3 regions of the Neorhizobium petrolearium genome follow, and region 2 is predicted to be linked to each of the others. Evidence: predicted binding sites of a transcription regulator. Region 2 holds the regulator's gene; each other region holds the start of a gene.
What was found. Region 2 encodes LexA, which represses DNA repair genes until DNA is damaged. Its sites were predicted from a motif close to TGTTCNNNNTGTGTTCNG; they were not measured.

Region 1: the regulator LexA is predicted to act here: its motif matches at 855-872, upstream of QEO92_RS02395 (PA0069 family radical SAM protein).
Region 3: the regulator LexA is predicted to act here: its motif matches at 1,433-1,450, upstream of QEO92_RS11055 (ATP-dependent helicase).

Annotation. Positions count from the first base shown of each region.
Region 1 covers NZ_CP123000.1:465,501-467,769, reverse strand. The annotation lists gene moaB (molybdenum cofactor biosynthesis protein B) at 1-281, shown strand, start outside; gene QEO92_RS02400 (glycosyltransferase family 2 protein) at 283-801, opposite strand; gene QEO92_RS02395 (PA0069 family radical SAM protein) at 932-2,089, shown strand; gene QEO92_RS02390 (ribonuclease HII) at 2,259-2,269, shown strand, end outside.
Region 2 covers NZ_CP123000.1:1,689,821-1,692,089, forward strand. The annotation lists gene QEO92_RS08725 (ComEC/Rec2 family competence protein) at 1-705, shown strand, start outside; gene lexA (transcriptional repressor LexA) at 686-1,408, opposite strand; gene QEO92_RS08735 (VOC family protein) at 1,608-2,269, shown strand, end outside.
Region 3 covers NZ_CP123000.1:2,171,831-2,174,099, reverse strand. The annotation lists gene QEO92_RS11055 (ATP-dependent helicase) at 1-1,393, opposite strand, end outside; gene QEO92_RS11050 (efflux RND transporter periplasmic adaptor subunit) at 1,668-2,269, shown strand, end outside.

The sequences.
Region 1 (2,269 bases), 1.2 Mb from region 2:
AAGCGCTCGAACCTCTCTTTGAAAAACGGATGGACGGTTTTTCCGAAGTCTTCCACCGAATCTCCTACGACAAGATCGGCACCTCGACGATCCAGTCGCGGGCGACGGGCGGCGTCGCGAATGCAACCTTCATTTTCGTGCTGCCGGGCTCGCCGGGCGCCTGCAAGGATGCCTGGGACGGCATATTGAAGGCACAGCTCGACTATCGCCACATGCCCTGCAATTTCATCGAAATCATGCCACGGCTCGACGAGCATTTGAAGCGGGGCGCCGGAAAATAAGTCAGCGGGCTGACGCCGCCACCCAGGCAGGGATCATCTCGCTGACGAGCTTCGAGGCCTTCTGCCCCCTGGCGAGCGCTTCCAGGTCCATGCCGGACTTGGCGAGCGCGATCGCCTGTCGTTTCGGCAAAAGCAGGCCGTATTCCAGAGGCGGCACCGCACGCCCGATGCGCTTGAAGAACGGTCGCCGATAGGTTCGCGACGGCGCGAATCGGGCCGGCCGCTTGTTGAGCGCGATATATTCCATCACCTCGTCGATCCAACCGGCCTGCAGCCGCGCGCCCGGCTCCACCAGAAGCAGCCACTCCCCCCGCGCGCCGCGCAGGATGTCCTTGATCTCCCAATGGGTGTGGAAACGGCAGCCGGCCGCATCGGCGACGTGGGAGGTTCCATCCCGCGAGCCGTGATCGAGCACCACCACATCGCTTACAAGCCCTTCCACCGCGGCGGAAACAAGAATGGAGAGCGTCTGCGCCAGCTCCGATTCCTGGTCGCGGCATTCCATGATGACAGTCAGCATTCCTGACATTTACCGCATTGCAACAGGGAATGCCAGAAACCGTTTTCAAAATTTGTTCTTGCAATGTTCTCGTTTTGAGGCTAGGAATTTAATCATCACGAACGGGGAATTTCCCCTTCAGGAGCGTCCGATGAACGAGCTGTCCCATTTGCGGCAGGCTGCCTTTGCGCCTGCCCATACGGCGGATATTGCCGATGCGCTGGTGAAGTCCTCCGGCCTCAGGGTAGAGGTCGACCGTCGGCGCGGACGCGGCGCGGGCTTGAATCCGAGCGGCCGCTTCGAGGAGGAGCGCCGTGAGATTTTCGACGACGGCTGGCAGACGATCGAGGAGCTGGAACCGTTCAAGACCGAGGTGCAGGTGGAAAAGCCGCGTACGGCAATCACCCGCAACGATTCACCCGATCTCTCCTTCGACCGTTCGATCAATCCCTATCGCGGCTGTGAACACGGCTGCATCTATTGTTTCGCACGCCCGACCCACAGCTATATGGGGCTTTCGCCGGGACTCGATTTCGAATCGAAGCTTTTCGCCAAGCCCGACGTGCCGAAGCTGCTCGAAAGGGAACTGAGCAAGCCCGACTACAAGGTGCGGGCGATCGCGATCGGGACGAATACCGATCCCTATCAGCCGATCGAGCGGGAATGGCGCATCATGCGGCAGATTCTCGAAGTGCTGAACAAGGCCAACCATCCCGTCGCTATCGTGACGAAATCGGCGCTGATCACCCGCGATATCGACATCCTTTCCGAAATGGCTTCGAAAGGGCTTGCGAAGGTCGGCATTTCCGTCACGACGCTCGACCGCAAGCTGGCCCGCACCATGGAGCCGCGCGCCTCGACCCCTCCCAAGCGTCTTACCGCTATCAAGGCGCTGACCGGTGCCGGCATTCCGACGGCGGTCATGGTGGCGCCCGTGATCCCGGCGCTTAACGATCACGAGATCGAGCGCATTCTGGAAGCCGGCCATGCGGCAGGAGCAGCCGAGGCAAGCTATGTTCTGCTCCGCCTGCCGCTGGAGGTGAGCCCGCTCTTCCGCGACTGGCTTCTGCAGAACTATCCGAACCGCTACCGGCACGTGATGTCGCTGATCCGCTCGATGCGCGGCGGCAAGGACTATGATGCCGAGTGGGGCAAGCGGATGAAGGGTGCCGGCCCCTATGCATGGCAGATCGGCCGCCGCTTCGAGATGGCGGTGAAGCGGCTCGGCATGGTGCGCCGCGGCCTGCCTTTGCGCGACGACATTTTTATCCGGCCGGACGGCGGAGGCATACAGCTTTCACTGCTTTGAGCACGACAGGCATGAAGCCTGCGATTTTTTGATTTTCTCTTTCCGGCACCTTCCCCGCATCCATTGCGTGCCGGAATCTCCCCGGTTCCACCGCCGCCCCGGTGGATAGCGACGCCGCATCGCTTGTCCGGGGTTGCAGGAGATCGGGTCGGCGTGCGAGGTTGCCGCCATGTTGCCTCG
Region 2 (2,269 bases):
AGCAGGCTTCGGCTGGTCGGCATTCCGCTCGTTGCCGCCGCATTGCTGTTCTCCTGGCACGAACGATCGAAGCCCCTGCCGGATATTCTCGTTTCCGAGGACGGAACGATGATTGCCCTGATAGGCAGGGAAGGCATTGCCACCAACCGCACCCGTCCGCCCGATTTCATCTACGGCCAGTGGAAACGGGCACTTCTCCTGGGCGATCCTATAAAACCGGACGTGTCATCAGCAGGAGACAAACCGCCCGATGGGAAATCTGAGGAGCGCCGCGAGCTGACGCAGGCCGAAATCGAAGCAGTGCGGTCCCGCATCAGGCAGGTGCCTGCCGGTCATTTCGTTTGCGAGCCGCGTGTCTTTTGCGGGGTGAAAACTTCCGGAGGCACCATGATAGCCTCCGTCGAAGACAGCCGTTATGCCGGTGCGGCCTGCGATGCTGCCCATATCATCATCGCCCCGCGCGCCCGTTTCGATCATTGCCGCTCCGGCGCATTGATGATCAACGGCAATGCTTTGCGAAAGACTGGTGCGCTCGAAATTTCCCTGCACGGCGCAGCCGACATCCGGCAATGGACTATTCGCCCCGCCATGGCCGGCCATGACCGCCCCTGGAGCAGGCATCGCCACTATGACTGGCGGAACAAGACGTTCGCCTCGGCGCTCCCGGAACCGCTCCGGCAATTGATCAATGGTAGCGGCGGATGAGGCCGACCAGCTTGCCCTGAACCTTTACCCGGTCGGGCGGGAATATCCGTGTTTCGTAGGCCGGGTTCGCGGCTTCCAGCGCGATCGAGGCGCCACGGCGGCGGAAGCGCTTCAGCGTCGCTTCCTCCTCGTCCACCAGCGCCACGATGATGTCTCCCGGATTGGCGGTGTTGCTGTTGCGGATGATCACCGTGTCGCCGTCCAGGATGCCGGCCTCGATCATCGAATCACCCTTGACCTCCAGCGCGTAATGTTCGCCGGAACCAAGCATCTCGGCGGGCACTGCGATATCATGCGTGTTGTTCTGGATCGCCGAGATGGGCACGCCGGCGGCGATGCGGCCCATGACGGGAACCGTGGTGGCGTTGGAGAGATCGTCGTTGGCTGCGGGCTTGGCCGGAGCGGCAGCGACCGGCTGCGGCTTGCCGAGGCTGCCCTCGATAACACTCGGCGAGAAGCCGCGGCGTGGCTGCAGGCTCGACTGATAGGCTTCCGGCAGCTTGATGACTTCAAGGGCACGTGCCCGGTTCGGCAGGCGGCGGATGAAGCCGCGCTCCTCCAGTGCGGTGATCAGCCGGTGGATGCCGGACTTCGACGCGAGGTCGAGCGCGTCCTTCATTTCGTCGAAGGAGGGCGGCACGCCGGATTCCTTCATGCGTTCGTGAATGAACAGAAGCAATTCCTGCTGTTTGCGCGTGAGCATATTTGGCACCTTGAGAGTCGGAAACAAATCAAGAACATACACTATATGTTCCATATGTGTTCCGCAAGTCCCTAAATTTTCGTGAAGTATGATGATTTTTCTTCATGGATGTCTGCAACATATCTCTTCCGACACCACTTGCTCGAAGCCGATCCGCTGCCAATGTAGTGCTGCGATTCCGGATTCTGGGGGCTCTCGCGTGAATGCTAGACTAATCGATCATCTCGTTCTGCCGGTGGCGGACCTTGCCGTCGCGCGTTCACGACTGGCAGAACTCGGATTTACAGTTGCGCCGGAGGCCTTTCATCCTTTCGGCACGGCCAATGCCTGCGTGTTTTTCTCGGATGGGGCCTATCTGGAGCCGCTGGCGATCGCCAACCGGCGTCAGGCGGCAGCCGCGGCCAAGCGCGGCAATGTCTTCACCGCCCGGGATCTCGCCTTCCGCAAGGCGCGTAACAGGCAGGGCTTTTCGGCCCTCGCGGTTGCCACGGGCGATGCGGCAGCCGATCACGCGCGTTTCAGGCTGCGCGGGATTTCCGCGGGCGATATCCTGGAATTCTCCCGCGGCGTGAAGATGCCGGATGGTTCCGAGACTGAGGCAAGCTTCCGGCTGGCCTTTGCGGGAGACGAGCGTGCGCCGGACTTCTTCTTGTTCTCCGCACAGCGGATCAATCCCCTGCCGGCCGATCGAGGCGAACTGGAACGCCATTCCAATACGGTGACCGGCTTGAGCGAGATCGTTCTTTCGGCCGCATCGCCCGGCGATTTTGCGCCTCTGCTCGAAGAGGTGCTGCTTGCGAAAGCCGGGATCGAAGCTGCGGCCGTGGAGCTTGTCGCTTCGAACACACGCATCCGCGTCAT
Region 3 (2,269 bases), 480 kb from region 2:
CGAGATCGTCGGCCGGCTGGCAGACAAGCCGGAAATAGGCCATCGCGTCGCGGATTTCCATCCGTTCGTAGAAGCGCGGGCCGCCGATGACGCGGTAGTTGAGGCCGAGCGTCACGAACCGGTCTTCGAACTCGCGCATCTGGAAGGAGGCGCGCACGAGGATCGCCATGTCGTTCAGCGCGTGCTTCTTTCCGTCGGAATCGCCGCGCTGCAGCCGTTCGATCTCCTCGCCGACGGCGCGGGCCTCCTCTTCGGAATCCCAGGCGGCATGCACGATGACCTTCTCGTCGTCGGGGTTCACCCGGTCGGTGAACAGCGTCTTGCCGAGGCGGCCTTCGTTATGGGCGATCAGATGGCCGGCGGCGCCGATAATATGCTCGGTGGAACGGTAGTTGCGCTCCAGCTTGATCACCCTGGCGCCCGGAAAATCCTTCTCGAAGCGCAGGATATTGTCCACTTCCGCGCCGCGCCAGCCATAGATCGACTGGTCGTCGTCGCCGACACAGCAGACATTCTGCGGCACGCCCTTCGGTCGCTGCGCGAGCAGGCGCAGCCACATGTATTGCGCGGTGTTGGTATCCTGGTACTCGTCGACGAGGATATAGCGGAACCTGTTGTGGTAATCTTTCAGGATATCCGGGTTCTGGCGGAAGATCGCGATCGGATGCAGCAAAAGGTCGCCGAAGTCGCAGGCGTTCAGCGTTTTGAGCCGCGCCTGATAGGCGGCGTAAAGCTCGCGGCCCTTGCCGTTCGCGAAGGCCCGCGCATCGCCTTCGGGGATATCGGCGGGAAGCAGGCCCTTGTTCTTCCAAGTGTCGATCATGCCGGCGAACTGCCGGGCCGGCCAGCGCTTGTCGTCGAGCCCCTCCGCCTGGATGAGCTGCTTGATGAGGCGGATGACGTCGTCCGTGTCGAGAATGGTGAAGTCGGAGCGGAGCCCTGCGAGTTCCGCGTGGCGGCGCAGGAGCTTCACGCCGATCGAATGGAAGGTGCCGAGCCAGGGCATGCCTTCCACCGCGCCGCCGACGAGCACGCCGATGCGCTCCTTCATCTCGCGGGCCGCCTTGTTGGTGAAGGTGACGGCCAATATCTGCGAGGGGAAGGCCCGGCCGGTCTCAAGGATATGCGCGATGCGTGTCGTCAGTACCCGCGTCTTGCCCGTACCGGCGCCCGCGAGCACGAGGACGGGGCCGTCCAGCGTCTCGACCGCCTCGCGCTGCTCCGGGTTGAGGCCTGACAGATAATCGGGGGCGCGATGCTGATCCCGGGCGGCCATGGCGCGCGCTGCGATGCCGAGCCCGGCATTTCCCGCAGGCGGCGGGGCAGGCGCCTTGCGCGGCGCCGGTTCGGGCTCCTCGTCGAAAAACGGGATGTCGTCGAAACTGTTACTCATGCGGCCAATGTAATGATTCGGACCTGAAAGACCAGAAAATGTTCCTCTTTTATTCCTAGTCTCTCCTTAAGTCCCGGCTAAATTGTGGAGTGGCGGATGGCTGCTCCGCCAGAAAACCGCAATTCGGGGGCGTCATGTATGCATCCGATCTAACAAACCCGTGAGATTTCGTGAGGTTACATTTCCGTAAGGTACCGAATCTCCCATTGCCTGTGCACATGCAAAAAAGGATACTTGCTCTGGAAATTGGAATGCGCCCCACCCGGAGACCTGAATGCGGATTTGGAAACAGCTTCTGCTGAGTATCGTGATCCTGGCCGGAGCCCTGTGTCTATGGATATTCATGGTCCCGAGCGCCGGTGAGACCCTTGCGAGAATGGGTGTCCCGGGGCAGGTGGTGGCTGCGATCCGTCCCGAACAGGCGAAACCCGCGGCGCAGGGCGCAGGCGGCGGTAATGCTGCAGCGCAGCAGCCGGGCCGGAGCGGCCAGGGTGCCGGCGGACAGCGCGGCCAGGGCGGCGGCAACCGCCCGACCATGGTGGTCGCCGAGGCGGTTTCGACCGGCACCGTCAACGACCGCCTGTCGGCGATCGGCAGCGGCGAGGCGATCCAGTCCGTCATCGTCATGCCGCAGGCCTCCGGTACGATCCATGAGATCATGGTCGCGTCCGGTCAGAAGGTCGTGAAGGGCCAGGTGCTTGCCCGCCTCGACGACGACGAACAGATGATCGAGCGCGATAAGGCAGAGGTGGCGCTCAGGAGCGCCCAGGAGAAATCCGTCTCCTACAAGAACCTGCAGTCGGTCTCCCGCCTCGACGTGTTCGATGCGCAGATCGCCGAAGAGGCGGCGAAGCTTGCCCTTTCCACTGCTGAACT